3 regions of the Paenibacillus sp. FSL R5-0378 genome follow, and region 1 is predicted to be linked to each of the others. Evidence: riboswitches for the same ligand, from Rfam matches in the RefSeq annotation. Region 1 holds a riboswitch; each other region holds the start of a gene.
The links. A riboswitch is a leader RNA that binds a small molecule or an ion and turns the genes downstream of it on or off. The one in region 1 is predicted to bind cyclic di-AMP.
Positions count from the first base shown of each region.

Region 2: it holds a riboswitch for cyclic di-AMP, as region 1 does, so the genes downstream of both, MKY74_RS21185 (APC family permease) here and MKY74_RS11765 (alpha/beta fold hydrolase) in region 1, are expected to answer to the same signal.
Region 3: it holds a riboswitch for cyclic di-AMP, as region 1 does, so the genes downstream of both, MKY74_RS29700 (TrkH family potassium uptake protein) here and MKY74_RS11765 (alpha/beta fold hydrolase) in region 1, are expected to answer to the same signal.

Region 1 is NZ_JBBPAY010000001.1:2,494,073-2,499,983, reverse strand. Features, by position in the region: gene MKY74_RS11785 (LysR family transcriptional regulator) at 1-738, shown strand, start outside; gene MKY74_RS11780 (DinB family protein) at 797-1,309, opposite strand; gene csaA (chaperone CsaA) at 1,340-1,669, opposite strand; gene MKY74_RS11770 (SDR family NAD(P)-dependent oxidoreductase) at 1,954-2,793, shown strand; gene MKY74_RS11765 (alpha/beta fold hydrolase) at 2,955-3,770, opposite strand; cyclic di-AMP (ydaO/yuaA leader) riboswitch at 3,954-4,118, opposite strand; cyclic di-AMP (ydaO/yuaA leader) riboswitch at 4,206-4,393, opposite strand; gene MKY74_RS11760 (hypothetical protein) at 4,877-5,506, shown strand; gene MKY74_RS11755 (MATE family efflux transporter) at 5,547-5,911, opposite strand, start outside.
Region 2 is NZ_JBBPAY010000001.1:4,577,125-4,583,035, reverse strand. Features, by position in the region: gene MKY74_RS21190 (glycoside hydrolase family 3 N-terminal domain-containing protein) at 162-2,426, opposite strand; gene MKY74_RS21185 (APC family permease) at 2,702-4,525, opposite strand; cyclic di-AMP (ydaO/yuaA leader) riboswitch at 4,661-4,824, opposite strand; gene MKY74_RS21180 (phosphotransferase) at 5,030-5,911, opposite strand, start outside.
Region 3 is NZ_JBBPAY010000001.1:6,397,819-6,403,729, reverse strand. Features, by position in the region: gene uvrC (excinuclease ABC subunit UvrC) at 1-1,475, shown strand, start outside; gene MKY74_RS29705 (CPBP family intramembrane glutamic endopeptidase) at 1,444-3,138, opposite strand; cyclic di-AMP (ydaO/yuaA leader) riboswitch at 3,397-3,540, shown strand; gene MKY74_RS29700 (TrkH family potassium uptake protein) at 3,608-4,948, shown strand; gene MKY74_RS29695 (potassium channel family protein) at 5,035-5,706, shown strand; gene MKY74_RS29690 (cation:proton antiporter) at 5,726-5,911, shown strand, end outside.

The DNA of each region.
Region 1 (5,911 bases):
TTTGACCGGATCGGCAAACGGATCGCGGTGACCGATGCGGGCTCGGTCCTGCTTAAGCAGGCAAGGGGAATTTTTCAAAATTTGCAAAACGCCAAGCTGGAGATCGGCGAACTTCGCCATCACCAGGGCGGTACGCTCGGCGTCGGCGTGCTGCCTTCCGAGCTCGATTTCCGCCTGACCCCGATGTTCATCGATTTCCGCAACCGGTATCCGAACGTCCGGCTCAAGATCGTCTCGGCCGTCGATGTAGCGGACCTCGTCCTTAGTACGGAAATCGATATCGGCATCTCGCTCAAGCCGCTTTACGACAACCGGCTGGTGGTCCGGTCCCTGCCCCGGGAGGAGTACGGCGTGGTGGTATCTGCCGAACACGAGCTGGCCGGCAGGAAGTCGGTCTCCCTGACTGAACTGAACGGCCTGCCGATCATTATGTATCCCAAGGGGTTCTGGGGAAGGGAGCTCGTCGAGCAATACTGCCGGAAGCACGGGTTTAACCTGGACATCGTCGTGGAAACGACGTCCAACCCTTCGCTCTTCCGCTTTGTCAGGGAAAACATGGGGGTTACCGTTCAGACGCCTACGCTCGTCGAAGCCATCGGCGATCCGAAGCTGCGGTTCCTCCCCATCCATGATGATCCGCCCTACAGGGAAATGAGCATCATTTACCGGGCGGATAAATATTTGGGCCATGCTGCGCAGGCTTTTATTCATCTTGCCGAGGAGCGCCTCAAATCATAGTGCGAGCTCGAGGCGCGCAGCATGGCCGGCAATCGGCCCCATTTTGACCCTTGGGAAGTTATATGTATCTTTCCTGGATCACGTTATAATGATGGATTTCATGTCCGGTCAGAATATACGCCCAAGCGGCGGCGGTGGATTCATAACCGTTCACGATACCTCTGCGGGTCCAGGCCTCGTCCGGAATGCTCCGCAGCAGCGTCAGCGTGGAGCGGCGAACGGCGGCAAAATCCTCGAGAAGCTCGGCGATGGAGAAACGGTCGAAGGCTGCGCCTTCCATCAGCACTTCCTCGTCATAGCCGGTCAAAGGCGTGGTGTCCCCCCTCGCGATGCGGAGCAGCCTGTAGCACATGATGCGCTCATTATCCGTAATATGGCCGAGCACCTCTTTCAAGCTCCATTTGCCTGGCGCATAGCGGTAATTCCCTTTTTCTTCCGTCAGTGCAGAATAAAACGCGGTCGTCCGGTTCAGAGACCCGTTCAGAATCTCCTCGAGGTTCCCCTCAGGTACGAGAGAGACATACTTGGCGAAACCTTCGTTGTAGTCTTCCTTCGTTGGGCGCAGAATCATCGGTATCCATCCTTTCGTTTTGTAAAATGTTCAAGCAATGGGCGTGCCGTTGCCGACAGGCACATCAGGGGCCAGCAGCACCACATCGCCCTCTTCCGGAACTCCGCCGAGAACGAGCACCTCGGATTCATATCCGGCAATCCGCCGCACGGGAAAATTAACGACGGCGGCCACCTGGCGGCCGACCAGCTGCTCGGGGGTATACCTTCTCGTAATCTGGGCCGAAGAACGCTTGACTCCAAGCTCCCCGAAATCAATGCTCAGCTTGATCGCCGGCTTGCGCGCCTCGGGAAAAGGCTCCGCCTTGACCACCGTTCCGATGCGAATGTCCAGCTTCATCAAATCTTCGATGGTTGCCACAACTTTTCCTCCTTCTTATGCCATGATGATATCTCTCCATTATATCCCTGCCTGTCAATGGCACAAGCACTTTCACCAACCTAAAAAAGGCTGCACACCGCAGCCCAGATTCCCATAACGTATTTTATCGGTATAGCCGCAAATAACAAATTAGCCATATGCCTAACTTTCAAGTGTGCCTTTTCATTGATTCCAAAAATCAATCGTTCATCCTCAAACTACGACAGTTAATGACGTATTACCATAGTATGATGAAATAAATAACTGCGAAGGAGTAGATGGACTTGAAGAGACTCGCTGGGAAAATCGCTCTCGTAACCGGAGGAAGCCGGGGAGCAGGACGTGGGATTGCCGTTGAGCTCGGGAAAGCCGGAGCAGTAGTTTATGTATCCGGAAGAAGTTTACGAGGGACGACTACACACGGTTTTCCAGGCAGTATCGATGAAACTGTGGAGGAGATTCGAAGTCATGGAGGAGAGGCGTACGCATGTCGTTGCGATCATACCCGTGATGAGGATACACAGGCTTTGATCGAGAGAATCCGACAGGAACAAGGACGGCTCCATATCCTAGTGAATAACGTCTGGGGACTGCATGACTTGGAAGTGAATTTACAATCCAAACCATTCTGGGAATATCCGCTGAACATGTGGGATGCTATGTTTCAGAATGGAGTACGCCCACAAATAGCGACAAACCATTATGCGATCCCGCTTATGCTGGAAGCTGATTCTGGATTGATCGTACATACCACATTTCAGGATCAGGATAAGTATTTAGGAACTTTCTATTACGACCTCGCCAAGAATACCATTAACCGCTCAGCGCTCGGATTAGCTCATGATCTCAAAAACACTGAAATAACCGTGGTAGCGGTCTCCCCTGGCTGGATGAGAACAGAACTGGTATTAAGGAACTTCGGTACAGATGAAGCTCATTGGAAAGAGGTTGAGGCTCTGAAACACACGGAGTCGCCGTACTACGTAGGGCGAGCGGTGTCAGCCCTAGCTGGGGATGATGAGGTGAAACTGAAAAACGGACGGGTACTACAGGTTGGTGATCTTGCCCAGGAATACGGGTTCACCGATATTGATGGACGGTTCATCCCTCCCTTTTTAATATAATCAGTCTCATTGAAAAAACGAATACTCGCTAGAGCTCAGTTAACCGCCTTCTTATCGGGCGGTTAACTGATTAGCTAATATAGCGAGTAGATCGTTTGGTTAGGGCCAGTGCGATTCAAGATGCGATTTTCTTTCCAGGAGGCAAATCCCATGACCACGGACTATCCTCCATAGGCTTCCCGGGTCCGGTAAATATGCTGGTCCATCAAAAAGTTCAGCAGCATGCGGTTGAATGCATGGGGCTGGCACAAATGGGTCGGGTACATCGCATCCTCGATCGTCGCCAGCTGCACATGCCGGAACAGGGTGGCCGCCCGCTGCATTTGCTTGACGAACCACTCGCTTTGGCTGCCTGCGACGCACAGTACAGGCATCGGCAGCCGCGCCAAATTGGCGGGCATCTCCATACGCAGCAGCTCCATGCGCTGCTTGATTGACTCTGTCGGCCGCTTGTGGTACAGCTCCTTGCGCAGGATGCTGTAGACCGGTCTCCACCGGTTATACGTCACCCGCAGCGACCGGAGGAAAAACTCCGCAGGCAAATAATAAGACAGCCAGCTGCACGCCTCGCAAATATTCAGCAAATGGTTCTTTTTCCCGAAGCATCCCGCGAAGTAGCTGTCTACGAGCACCAGGGCGCTGACCCGGTCCGGATGAAGGGCGGCAAACGTCTGGGCGAGCACGCTTCCGCTGGAACAGCCGACAAGCGTCGCCTGCGAAATATGCAGCTTATTGAGCAGCTCGCACAGATCGCTGCATTGGGTTTCCATAATGTGCCCGACCTCCACGTCAAGCTTCCCCGAATTGCCGTAACCCCGGAGGTCCAGCACGATTACCTTCGCCCGCTTGCTGAAATATTCGACCTGGGGCTCAAACATATGATGGGACGACAAATGCCCGTGAATGAACACGATGGGCGTGCCGCTGCCGTGAATTTCGTAATATAACGTGGTTCCGTTTACTTGTATCTGAGGCACTTCATGTTCTCCTCTCTCCCAAATAACCTGTTTTCTCTGTTTGTGCAAAATCGCGGGCGCCGCCCGCTTGGGAATCGATGCTTCTCCTTGTTTAAACAACAAAAAAGAAGCAACGGAAAGAGGACACTCTTCCATGCTTCCAACTCCAAGGCCGAATAAGCCTTGCCATCTGCATGAATAACAGCTGCCTCTCTTAACACGCTTGCGTGGTTAGCTGACGGATTCGGGCCCAAGAGTAGCCCTACTCATCACTTTCGAGATTCACCCCATATGGCCGCAGCGGATGCTGCAGACACGACCGGTTCCCCCGCTTTCCGCCCTCCGGCGGAAATTCAGCGAATAGACATATTTCATGTACACGCTTCATCCTTCAAAATGAGCGCACAGAAAAACACAGAGCAGATACCCTGTGTTGATGCGTCAAATCACAGTTTCCTCCGCTCTCAACTACGCTTACGAGGTTAGCTGACGGATTCGGGCCGTGAGAGTAGCCCTACGGAAACAGGCATTATCCTGCCTCCGATTCACCCCTGCAAGCCGCAAGCCCCAGCATAAAGCTCCGTGGGGCGAGGACTGCGATTGGTTCCCCCGCTTTTCATCGGAAAATTCAGCGTTTATCAAGTCGCAAATCTTACTCTATTGGATGATGAAATGAATATACGCCTGGGACGGCGAACTGTAAAGCAGGGAAACGATACGATTCCCTGCTTTATTTGGGGATCTGATGGGAAAACGGGTCCTAATCCGTAGGAATCATTGTTTTACGGCCTTTCCTACCGCTTTCCTTAGCTTTGCTGGATAACTGAAGGCGGGAAGCCATTCAAATGGCTGAACCCGCCCATTGGATAGGAATATAATGCCGATATAGGGCTGAAGCCGCTAGGCTGAAAAAAAGCGGCTTTTTGCCGGAATTTTGGACTTTGCGCTGGAAAGATGCTGGTTTTGATCCGAAAAATCCGCCTCGTCTTCTTGCCAAAGATATCCCTTGGACGTATGATGCGGATAGTTTACCAATCGGACACATGTATGGAACCCTACTGGCCGTGACGATCCGGAACAAGACGGCAGGGAGTATCCATGAAATCACAGTCAAGGAGGATGTCACGATGAACCGGGCTTTGATTCCCACCATCGAACTGTTTGAAATCGTTCTTCCAAGATACCAGCACCACAGCCTGGGCTGGCTGGAAAACTGCCGGATCGGCATTTTAAAGCTGCCTTACTCCGGCGAGGAAGGGCTTGCCGAGGGCCTGCTGTGCTCAGGCAAGCAAGCCTTCGATCTGGTACGGTGGGGCTGCCGCCTGCGCTATATTTGCGGCCTGACGCTGGAAGAGGCCATCACCGCGACGGCCATGAACATTCTGAAGCAGCCGGGCCACAATCAGTACCCGCTCGCGCTGATGGCGCTGCTTGATGTCAGGTCACGCCTGGAGCAGCATACCGCGCGCACAACAGCCGAACAGATGGGAAGATCCCTTGATGTCGGCCTTCTCAAGCTGAACCGTACGGCTTACGCCGAAGGAGCCGCAGCATCGCTGCGCATCCGGGGAGGAACGTCGCTTGCGATCTCCGGCCTGACGGCTGACCTTGATACGGAAATCCAGGCGAAAGCTCCCGTCAACCGCCTCCCGCTGCTCGGCCCGGAGTTCCCGACGGATACCCGCGCCTTGATCCGCCGCTCCTCGGCATATCTGTCCCTGTTCGGCGCTGGCACAAAGAACCGCCACCCCGGATAATCCCCGAGTGGCGGTTCTTTTGTGCTGCCTGCGCGGGCGGCTATAGCGCCTGCTCCTCGCTGCGAAGCTGCACCAGCGCTTTTCGCTGCCAGGCCTTGCTCCTCCAGCGGACCCAGAGCAGGATGCCCCGCAGCCATTCGTCGGCGATAAAAGCCGCCCAGATGCCGTACAGGCCGTATCCCCAATAAATGCCGAGCAGGTACGTCAGCGGCACACTGAAGAGCCAGGTCACCGTGATGGACACGATCATGGCGGACCGGGCGTCGCCGGCGGCCTGCAGCGACCGTTCCAGGATGACGTTGAAGTTGCGCCCCGGCTCCAGCAGAAAGCTCAGCAGCAGCAAGGCCGCTCCCATCGCGATAATGTCCGGGTCGGTCGTGAACAGCTTCATCAGCGGGTGCCGGA
Region 2 (5,911 bases), 2.1 Mb from region 1:
TAAATCGTTCCTATATTAATGAGCCTGATCATTTATTACCGTCTATTTAAAAAAAGTACAATAAAACCGCGCTTACGCGCGGCTAAAATATTGCTAAGTTGTTTTTATTTAACCAACCATTTAAAACCGGTTAGGCCAAATAACCACCATCTTGATACAAATTACTTCATTGTCACCGGCAGCACCCCGCCGGCTTTCAGTTGGCCTAGCAGCACTTTGATCCCGGCGGCTGTATTTGGCTCCTGCTTACCATAAACCGCGATCCCCGAACGTATGTTCTTAATGTAGATCATTTCATATGGATTGCCCAGCGATAACAGCGTATAACGTTTGTTACGTTTGTTCATCTCATCGATCAACGTTTGATAATCGGCCCAGCCAAATTGACTGGCCACGTTACGGAACTGATATGAAGCCAGGATGACGTAATCCGCTTGATCCACCGCCTGAAGCGCCTCATTCGTTTTTCCTTGCCCGACTAGGGCTGTTACTGTTTTCAGCGACAGGTTATTTGCGGCTTGCATCAGCTGTCTCTCGAGCTGCTTCGCCTGCTCCTCATCGGCTGCGACAATCGCAACCCGATCGCCTTGACGAACGGAATCCGGCTGCGCACCGTCACGGCCGGCTAACAAGGTGACCGCTCGCTGTGCGATTTCCTGCTCCACTGTACGATGCTTCTCGGAACCAATGACACCGTTAAGCGCAGCCAATTGCTGTGTAAGGCTTTCGCTGCGGTCAAACAAACCGTATTTCGCTTTCAGCTCCAAAATCCGTTTCACTGACGAATGGATGGTTTCGATCGGTATCGCCCCGCTCTTCACCGCGTTCACCAGCGTTTGGTGCGCGGCTGCCGGATCTTGCGGCATGAGGATGATATCCACACCTGCGGAAACGGCACGTATCACCGCTTGATTTGCGCCAAAATGCTCCGCGATCGCATTCATCGTGAAGGCATCGGAAATGATGACGCCTTTATATCCAAGCTCCCCCCGGAGCAGTCCGGTCAGCACCTTCTTGGATAACGTAGCAGGGATCGGTACGCTGCTTCCGTCCTTAAGTGATGTGACGTGTTCGTTGTCTACTGCTGGAAACGCAATATGTGCGGTCATGATCATCTCTACTCCGTTATCGATGGCAGACCGAAACGGTTTGAGCTCAACGGCATCGAGCCGCTCCCGATCATGTGAAAGCACCGGCATTCCTAAGTGGGAGTCTACTACCGTATCGCCATGGCCTGGAAAATGCTTAACCCCCGCGATGACTCCCGATTGCCGTAGTCCTTGGATCTCTGCGAGACCCAGTCGTGTCACCAAATCCGGATCCGAGCTAAACGACCGCATTCCGATAATCGGATTATCCGGGTTGCTGTTAATGTCGAGCACCGGCGCAAAATTGACCTGAAGCCCGAGCGCCTTTAGCTCTTCCCCGGTCAGCCGTCCGGCCGCTTCGGCGAGCGTTGTATCTCCGGTTGCGCCGAGCGCCATTTGACCCGGCAGATTCGTACCTCCGGGGATTCGTTTAACGACGCCGCCTTCCTGGTCGATGCCAAGGAACAGCGGAATATCGCCTGCCTCCATCTGCAGATCATGCGTCAGAGTGGTGACCTGCCGAGCGTCTACGATATTTTTATCAAAAAGAATAAGTCCGCCCAAATCCTGATCATGGATGCTGCGTTTGACTCCTTCATTGACCGCAGTCGTCACTTGCCCGTTCCATTGCCTGATGTCTGGCATGAGCATTTGGCCGACCTGCTCGCTGACCGTCATATAGGACATCAGCTTATCCCAATCCTGTGCCTGAATGGCCCCTTGACGTTCGAAGCGAATGACCCGTGACATAAATACGGCAAACTCCGCACGCGTCACAGATCGGTCTGGACGAAAGGTGCTATCTGAATATCCGCCGATCAATCCGTTGGAGCTCATGATGAGAATAGGCGCTGCCGCCCAATGCTTTGCTGTATCCGTTATTGTTACGGGTTGCTGGCCTTTTACGAGTGAATAGGCCCGTGTAAGAAACGCCGCCGTTTCGGCACGGCTCATCGGTGCATCCGGATGGAAGGTGCTGTCAGGAAATCCGCTGGCCAGCCCATGTTTTGCGGCAATGGCAATTTCAAGATAAAAAGGATGGTTCTTAGGCACATCTGTATAGGTCATGCCGCCGCCCGCTTCTTGCTGCAGCTCCTGCGGATAAAGCTCCCGCACCATGAAAGTAACGGCCTGCGCTCTTGTGACTTGCCTTTCGGGCATAAACTTCCCGTAACCGTATCCAGCGACGGTTCCCCGTTCGGCCATATAGGTGATGCCGTCTTCCGCCCACTTCGAGTGCTGCAGATCGCTAAATCGTTCTTCCGCAGCTGCGCTTCCTGCCCATACGAGCACAGAACCGAGTACGGCACCGAATATCGTTATTAGTTTCACATTCATCTGTTCCACCCCTGTTGCTGTTCTATATACGTTGATTAGACGCAATGGATGAATTTTTGTTGCGTTAATCCTTTGACACTCTGCACATCGTGAAAATATACGGATCCCCTACTCTGAAGGAAATAAGCCCTTACTCATAAGCCATTACACTCAAGCCATTACTCCCACGGGATTACTCTTTCCCTTCCTATATATCCGCTGCTTTTACGCAAAAAAAAAGACCGCCGGCACAGATGCCGGGGCCTCATTACGAATGGTTTGAACCATCTGAATCGCTATTTTTTTAAATGATACGGTACCGTTGTCACAACAACATCTTTGCGGAATAAAAGATAAGTCCGGATCATCAAACTCGTCTGGTTGTGCAGCAGATTGTGCCAGCTCCGCTTTGGAATAAACTGCGGAATGATCACTGTGACCTGGTAGTTGGATTCGCTGGCTTTCCGGTGCACCGTATCGATAAATTTGCTAAGCGGATGAATGATGCTCCGGTACGGAGAATGCAGCGTCACAAGGCGCACGTCGGGCCGCCATTTTTGCCATTTTTCCTCAAACCGGTTCTCTTCTTCACGTTCAAACGGAATATATACCGCAATGATCTGATCCGCCGCCAGCGACTTCGCATAATTCAGGGAATGCTCCACGACATGCGTAATGCCCGAAACGGGGAGAATGATCACATTGCCTTCAATCGGTACCGCCGGCTCGCACGTCGACAGCCGCAGCTGCTCGCCAACCGCCTCATAATGCTTCTTGATCCGGTGGAACAGATACACGATCAGCGGCAAAAAGATCAGTACCGGCCAAATCTGCGCAAACTTGGTTGCGAAGAACATCACCGACACCGTGAAGCTGATCAGCGCGCCGATCGTATTGATGACGAGCTTCGTCACCCAACCCTGCGGTTTTTCCCGGATCCACTTGACGATCATTCCCGTTTGCGAGAGCGTGAAAGGGATAAATACCCCTACCGCGTACAGTGGGATCAAATGTTCCGTCTGTCCGTGGAAAGCGACGATCAGCACGATGGACAGTAGCCCAAGGATGATGATTCCGTTCGAATATCCCAAACGGTCACCGCGGACAGTAAACATCCGGGGAATAAACCGGTCTTTGGCTAAATTGACCGCCAGCAGCGGAAACGCCGAATATCCGGTGTTGGCCGCCAGGATCAAGATCAGTGCCGTCGTGCCCTGGATGAAAAAGTACATAAAATTCCGTCCGAACGTCTGATTGGCAATCTGGGATACGACCGTCTCCTGGGGATTTGGGGATATACCCAAATAATAAGCAAGAAATACGATGCCCGAGAAGAGTACAGCCAGCAGAATCCCCATTGCCATCAAGGTTTTGGCCGCATTGTTCGGAGCCGGATCCTTGAAGTTCGGGATGGCGTTCGAGATCGCTTCGACCCCGGTCAGAGCGGAGCTGCCCGAGGCAAAAGCTTTTAAGAGCAGGAACAGGCTGATTCCCGCCACCGGCGTCCCGACCGGCGTATGCAAATGCGGTGAAACGTGACCGGTCACGATGTTGTACATACCGACGCCGATCAAAATGAACAGCGCTAAGGCGAACAGATACACCGGATAAGCCAGGATGGAGGCGGACTCGGTGACGCCCCGCAAATTCAGCAGCGTGATGAGGATGACGAAGGTGACGGCAATCCCCACCGTATGCTCATGCAGCGCCGGAAACGCCGAAGTCAGCGCGTCCGTGCCCGCCGAAACGCTGACCGCAACAGTCAGAATGTAATCTACCAGCAGCGATCCGCCGGCCACCAGCCCGGGATAGATTCCCAGATTCTGTTTGGAGACGACGTAAGCGCCGCCGCCATGCGGATAAGCGAAGATGATCTGCCGGTAGGATAAAATGAGTGCAGCCAGCAAAATCAGTACGCCGATTCCGATCGGTATCGAATACCAGAACGCCGCCGTGCTGACCGTAACCAGAACCAGCAAAATTTGCTCCGGCCCATACGCTACGGACGACAGCGCATCGGAGGATAGAATGGCCAAAGCTTTTTTCTTATTCCGTTTTTGTTCTCCCAATTCGGTAGACTTCAGCGGCCGTCCGATCAAAAGTCTTTTCAATGCTGCCATAAAATGTTTGTCACCGCCAGTGTTAGAGTTGAAATGCTCATGATGTACCCGTTAGACACGTGTTCAACCCTTTTTGGGCACAACAAAAAAAGCCGCAGGAAAGCTGGACCTTCCCGTGGCTTTACGCGCACGACAAATCCCTCTTTCATAACGCTTACGAGGTTAGCTGACGGATTCGGGACCGAAAGTATCCCTACACTCAATAAATGAACATCAAGTGATTCACCCCTGGGACGAAGGCTTAGCTTCCTCCCTTTGGTTCCCCCGCTCCTGATTTCAGAATTCAGCGATCAAGGAGTACTACGTTTCAGGTTCACAAGTTCACGATTACGAATTGAATCTTACTCCTTCCGGATACCTGCTGTAAAGAAGCAAACGGTTTGAGATACGTATGAAAAAATTCAAAAGAACTTCATGTCAACGCTTACATTGGCGGCACTCTATTAATTTCTGGCTGTAGCTGTGCATATCGCTTGTTTACGCTATTAAATTCATATCGGACTTCTATATATTTCGATCCGCCGCATTCCTCAGCGAAGCCTCTACGGTATCCAGCCGGTTCAAGCAGTGATGCCGGACCATTTCGAGGTCGTTATCCAGCTGGTCTGGCTCCAGGTCACGCTGCAAAATATTCATGCACCAATGGGTCAGGTTTCTCAAATGATGGCGGTATGCATAATAACGCAGTAAATCCGGGTTCAGCTCCATCTGTTGACCTAGTTCCTGCTCATACCCTTTGAGAAAATGACCCAGTCCGTCCCCGATATACCCCACGATATCCAGCTCTGGGGGCGCGAGCATGGCTGCTTCCCAGTCCAGGACGACAAGCCGTCCGTCTGCGGTCTCCATCAGATTCCCTCCCCACAGATCACCGTGACAGAGCACATTGGGGGCCGGGTCAAGTACGAGACGTTCACGAACCCCTGTGATCTGGTGCAACAGCTCGGTTATGCGCGTTTGCTGAGGGATAACAAGCTCACGCAGCAGCTGGCTAGCGGGATTTGCACCGGGCTGAAGATGTTCAAGCTGCTCCAGGCATTGGATCAAATGCTCGGAAAAGGAGACATCATACGTTTCAACCGCAAGGCCGGATGTGGTAGTGAAAGGAGTCGACTTCCGAATCCGCGCCGCCAGCCGTCCAACACGCTCCAAGTTATGCTTGGAAAAAGGGTAAGCCTCAGCTAAGGTATCTCCTTCGATAAATTGAAACAGCACCGCTGTGCAATCAGGAAGGGAAAGCAGAAAAGCACCGCTTAAGGTTCGGAATGGACAAGGCAATTCCATAAATCGGCCGGTCTGATGCAATTCCCACATAAACGGCACATAACGCCTGCAGCGAAGGATGCTTTGGCGGTGGCTGTCATTGCTATGGTCAAACAGTTTCAG
Region 3 (5,911 bases), 3.9 Mb from region 1:
AGTATTTCGGCCCTTATCCGAATGCTTACGCCGCGCAGCAGACGAAAAAGCTGCTGGACCGGATGTACCCGCTGCGCAAATGCGGGGTCATGCCGAAGGAGGTATGCCTGTACTACCATATGGGCCAATGCCTGGCACCGTGCGAGAAGGAAGTTCCTCAGGAGGAATATGATCGTATTACCCAGGAAATTACTTCATTTCTGAGCGGTGGGCACGAGGAGATTAAGAAGGAGCTCCAGCGCAAGATGCAGGAGGCGGCGGAGGAGCTGTATTTTGAACGTGCGAAGGAACTGCGCGACCAGATTCTGAACATTGAAGCGATCATGGAGAAGCAGAAAATTACGACGACGGACACGAAAGACCGCGACGTATTGGGCTTTGCCGTGGATAAAGGCTGGATGTGCGTGCAGATTCTGTATATGCGCCAAGGGAAAATGATCCAGCGTCACGCGTCTGTTTTTCCATTTTATGGCGAGGCGTACAGCGATTTTATGTCCTTCGTGACGCAGTATTACAGCGACAATCCGGCGCTGCCAAAGGAAATTTTGCTGCCTGACATGCCAAAAGGGGAAGAGGCGGAAGACAGCAGCCGGCCAGAGGATGCCGGGGAATCGATCGATGCTGGAGGCGGTGCTGCATCCCTGCAGGAATGGCTCGGCATCAAGGTGCTGGTGCCCCAGCGGGGAACGAAGCGCCAGCTTGTGGCCATGGCGGAAGAGAATGCCAAGGTCTCACTGGACGAGAAGTTCCGCCTGATCGAACGGGATGAGGAGCGGACGTCCAAGGCTGCCGCGAACCTCGGCCAGTATATCGGCATTGAGTCGCTGCACCGGATCGAGGCGTTCGACAACTCCAACATCCAGGGAACGAATCCGGTATCGGCGATGGTCGTGTTTATCGACGGCAAGCCCGACAAAAAGGAATACCGGAAGTACAAAATCCGTTCGGTTCAGGGACCGGACGATTACGATACGATGCGGGAGGTCGTCCGCAGACGCTACGAGCGCGTGCTCAAGGAAAATTTGGAGCTGCCCGACCTGATTGTCGTGGACGGCGGCAAAGGCCAAATTTCCGCCGCGATCGACGTGCTGCAGAACGAGCTGGGCTTGTTCATCCCGGTGTGCGGTCTGGTCAAGGACGTCAAGCACCGGACCGCGCAGCTGATGGTGGGCGATCCGCCCGAGCCGATTTCGCTGCCGCGCGACAGCCAGGAGTTCTACCTGCTTCAGCGCATCCAGGATGAGGTGCACCGGTTCGCCATCACCTTCCACCGCGAGCAGCGCGGCAAGTCGATGGTGGCATCCAAGCTCGACGCCATCCCGGGCATCGGCGAGAAGCGGCGCAAGCTGCTGCTGAAGCATTTTGGCTCGCTCAAAAAAATAAAAGAGGCCCGGATTGAAGACTTCCGGCCTCTCTCGATCGGCGACAAGCTCGCCGGACAAATTATAGCAGCCCTTCAGGAGGAGGAGTCGTAACATACGGCTTCTCCTTCTTTTTGCCGTAAAACAGGTAAATGACCCAGGCGACGATAAACGGTATGACGCAGGTGACCACGCCCGCCAAAATGTTCGTCAGATCCCCCATGCTGAACAAGCTGAAGCTCATCAGGATGCTGTCGAACACGACGTGGGCGAACATGACCGCGATGTAGCCGTGACGCAGGAAGATCAAGCTGAACAGGAGACCGATGAACAGGAGCTCAATCGGCCGGGTGTATATCGGGTAGATCGGGTACAGCGTATGGCCGAAGGCCCAAATCAGCGTCGGAATGACGCAGGCGACAAATGTGTTCCTTACGATTTTCTTCAGCATCGGTATGCCGAACAGGCGGTACACGGCTTCCTCGGAGATGCCGGCCATCCAGGCCATGATCGGCAGCATCCACGGATACAGCATGTTATACGGGGACTGCGAGGCGTCCGTCGTGGACCAGCTGTGGATCGTCCGGTCCAGGACGAGATAGATCACCGACTGCGCCCCCATCAGGATAAACGCCCACAAATACCCGGTGAACATGCTGTGGAGCACGTAACGCCCGTATCCTGGCTCTTTGGCGCGGGCCCAGGCGTTGTAACCGGCTTTGCGCCACAGTCCGTCCCCGCCGACCAGGGAGAAATACAGGAGCACCGTCATCGCAATGCTCAGGATCACCTGAACGACCATGGCCGCGATGATCCCGAACTGGGAGAAGCCTTCTGCTTCCAGCACCGGCAGCATGTTATACGTCGTCAGCAATGAGACAACAAAATAAAACAAGGACAAAAACAGCCCGCGTGCAAAGGAGGTGTACCGCCGCGTCAGTGCACTGTAAATGATGGCGAGAATGCCGAGCACGATCGTAAACAGTCCGTATCCCAGCATGGTCAGCATCGTGGCGCTTTTGGTCTGCTTCTCTACATAAGCCGTATGAGCGGATGGGACCGAAAATCCAGGGAGGAAGGAGTGAAGCTCCCCATCCTCAAAGGCAAACTTGAATTCCAGCTGCGATTCCCCGATGTGCGAGGAGGAGTCGGTATAGATCAATCCGGGCTCATCCTTGCCGCTCGATACTTTCAGGGAGCCGGTGTTATAGCCCAGCTTCTGCAGCCAGGACGAGGCGATTTCCTCTTTATCCTCCAGCGTCATGTTGCCTTCCACAATTCTCAGTTTCTGCTTGCGCATGGTTTCGTTCGATTCAGCCATCGCGGCAGCATACTTGGAGTACGGAGGCGTGATGGAGAACCCGACCACCTTGCCCGTGTTCATATGTACGTCTACATTGACATATCCCTGATCGCTCGACTCGGGCAGCCGGACCCGGAACACGTCATAAGGATACTTCGGTTCGTATTTCTTGTTATATTCGTTAAGAAGCTTCTCTCTGGATAAATAACCGTAAAGGTCCGATTCCGACTGGTACGTGACGAGCGGTTCGGCGGCAATGCCTGTTTGAATATTCAACCGGTCCGAGGCAAACGCTTTGGCGGCTGCTTCCGCCTCCGATTTGCTGATGACCTTGGTCGTTTGCCCCTCTAGCGTCTCCGAGCTCGTCTGCGGAAACACTTGTACAAAAAAGAATAAAATAAGGCCGATGACCCCCAAAATGCCCAGCCATTTATAATTGGCCCTGATTTCCAGCGGCTGGTTTAACCGGTCCATGAAATCCCCCCTTGAATGTGATAAAGATACCATTCCCCCCAATACAGTACGGTAAACATAACATAGAAGATTCGCCCAAAACCAGTATACCCTGAAAATAGTGGTGAAAAAACGATGAAAATCAAGGAAAGCCATCGAAAAGAGAAGATAACCGCAGGCCGTGTCCACCTGCATTGCGAATCAGGCTGTTTTCCATCCAATTCATCAGAAAAAGGCCTTTGTGAAGTCCTACAATAAAGATTATAATTTTGATGCAAATGAATAAGAACGCCGAATTTCAAGTGAAAACGGGGGAACCAATTTTTTGGGGTGAATTTCGTTGGGACGGTTTAGTCCGCGAATAGGGCAACCTGTGCATGCCCGAATCCGTCAGCTAACCTCGTAGGCGTCGTGCATGCAGGAGCCAAACCGAAAGGCATTGGATTTCCGATGCTTTTTTTCTTTTGACTTTTTTAAAGAGGTGAATGTATTGATTGGGAAATGGAAGTGGTTCCGGCTGGCCCCTCCGCAAGTATTAACGCTAGGTTTTGCGGCCATTATTTTGATCGGAGCCATACTGCTCACCTTGCCGATTTCGAACACGACGGGTAAGCCGCTGAATTTTATGGATGCCTTGTTTACGGCAACCTCGGCGACCTGCGTGACCGGTTTGGTTGTCAAAGATACGGGGCTGTATTTCAGCACGTTCGGTCAAGTCGTCATCATGCTGCTGATCCAGATCGGCGGGCTCGGTTTTATGACGATGGCCACGCTGATCGCTCTGGTGTTCAAGCGCCGGATTTCGCTCCGGGACCGGCTCCTGCTGCAGGAAGCGATGAATCAGAATACGATGGAAGGCATCGTCCGTCTGATCCGGAAAGTCATATTTTTTTCGTTGACGATCGAAGGCTGCGGAGCACTGCTGCTTGCCATCCGGTGGTCGTTCGATATGCCTCTTGGAAAAGCGATCTATTTTGGAATATTTCATGGCGTGTCCATGTTCAATAATGCGGGATTTGACCTGTTCGGCCATTTTAACAGCCTGACGGGATTTGTATACGATCCGCTCGTCAATTTTGTCGTGATGTTTCTGATCGTATCCGGCGGCATCGGCTTTATCGTCATGTCCGATCTGGTGGATTACCAGGTACACCGGAAACTGTCGCTCCACAGCAAAGTGGTGCTGTCCATGACCGGTGCCCTGATTGTGGTCGGAGCAGTCGTCATCTTTATCTTTGAATTCACGAATCCCAAGACGCTCGGTTCGCTGAATTGGGGTGGCAAAATTCTCGCCTCGCTGTTCCAGTCGGTCACGCCGCGGACGGCAGGGGCGAATACGCTGAACTTGGCAGATATGCGCCAGGCATCGCAATTTTTCACGATCATTCTGATGTTTATCGGCGCGTCGCCGGGCTCTACCGGGGGCGGGATCAAGACCACGACGTTCACCATCCTCGTCGGTGCGGTGATCGCGATGATCCGCGGCCGCGACGATATCGTCCTGTACCGGTACCGTTTGGCGCAGGAGCGGATTTTCAAAGCGTTGACCATTACCTTTCTGGCCTTGTTTCTGGTCGTCGGCGTATCGATGATTCTGTCCACGACAGAAGACAGCAGCTTTTTGATGATCCTGTACGAGACGACTTCGGCTTTCGGCACCGTAGGATTATCGCTCGGGCTGACGCCGCATTTGTCCTTGATCGGGAAAATCCTGATCTGCCTGACGATGTTTGCCGGCCGTCTTGGGCCGCTGACCTTCGCCTACGCGCTTGGTCCGAAGAAGGGCAAGGAGCTGTACCGCCATCCCGAAGGTAAGATCATTATCGGGTAAGGAATTTGGGTGATTCAAAGTTTCAATATTGTTATAAGAACCATATATAGAACCAACATTAAAGGATAAGGAGCATCTGGAAAGAAATGAAAACACAGCAGTTTGTCGTGATCGGTTTAGGGAGGTTCGGCTCAAGCTTGGCCATGGAGCTTATGGATCTGGGTTATGAGGTGCTTGGGGTAGACATCAATGAAGAAGTGGTCAATGATATGAGCGAGCATCTGACCCACGCCGTGGTGGCGGATGCAACCGATGAGGAGGTTCTCAAATCGCTGGGAATCCGCAATTTTGACTGCGGAATCGTGGCGATCGGGGACGATATCCAGATGAGCATCCTGGCCGCAATCCTGCTGAAGGAACTCGGCGTTCAGACCGTAGTGGCGAAGGCCATCTCCATGCTGCACGGCAAAGCCTTGTCCAAGCTGGGCGTGGACCGGGTCATCTTTCCGGAGCGGGACATGGGCATCCGGGTGGCGCACCAGCTCGTGACGCCGAATTTGCTGGATTACATTGAGCTGTCCAAAGATTACAGCATCGTGGAGATGACCGTACCGCAATGCCTGAACGGGAAGACGCTGAGCGAAGTCAATACGAGAGCCCGGTACGGATGCAGCATTGTTGCGCTCCATCGTACCGAGGGAGTCATCGTCGCGCCGACGGCGATGGACCAGCTGCATGCGGGCGACATCATGGTCATCATTGGCTCCAACAGCAATATCGACCGCTTCGAGAGCGAAGCGGTGAACGTCAAGTCATAAATCCGGAAGTGAGACAGACATGGAATCCCCGACGACCGAAATTATTCATCACATTTTAATACTGCTGCTGTTTATCATTGCCGTCGGCATGCTGTCCGGAAGACTGGCCTCCTGGCTCAGGCTTCCGGACGTTGCTGTGTTTATCGTGGCAGGCATGCTGCTTGGGCAGGGGCTGCATCTGATCAACGAAACAAGCAGCTCCCTC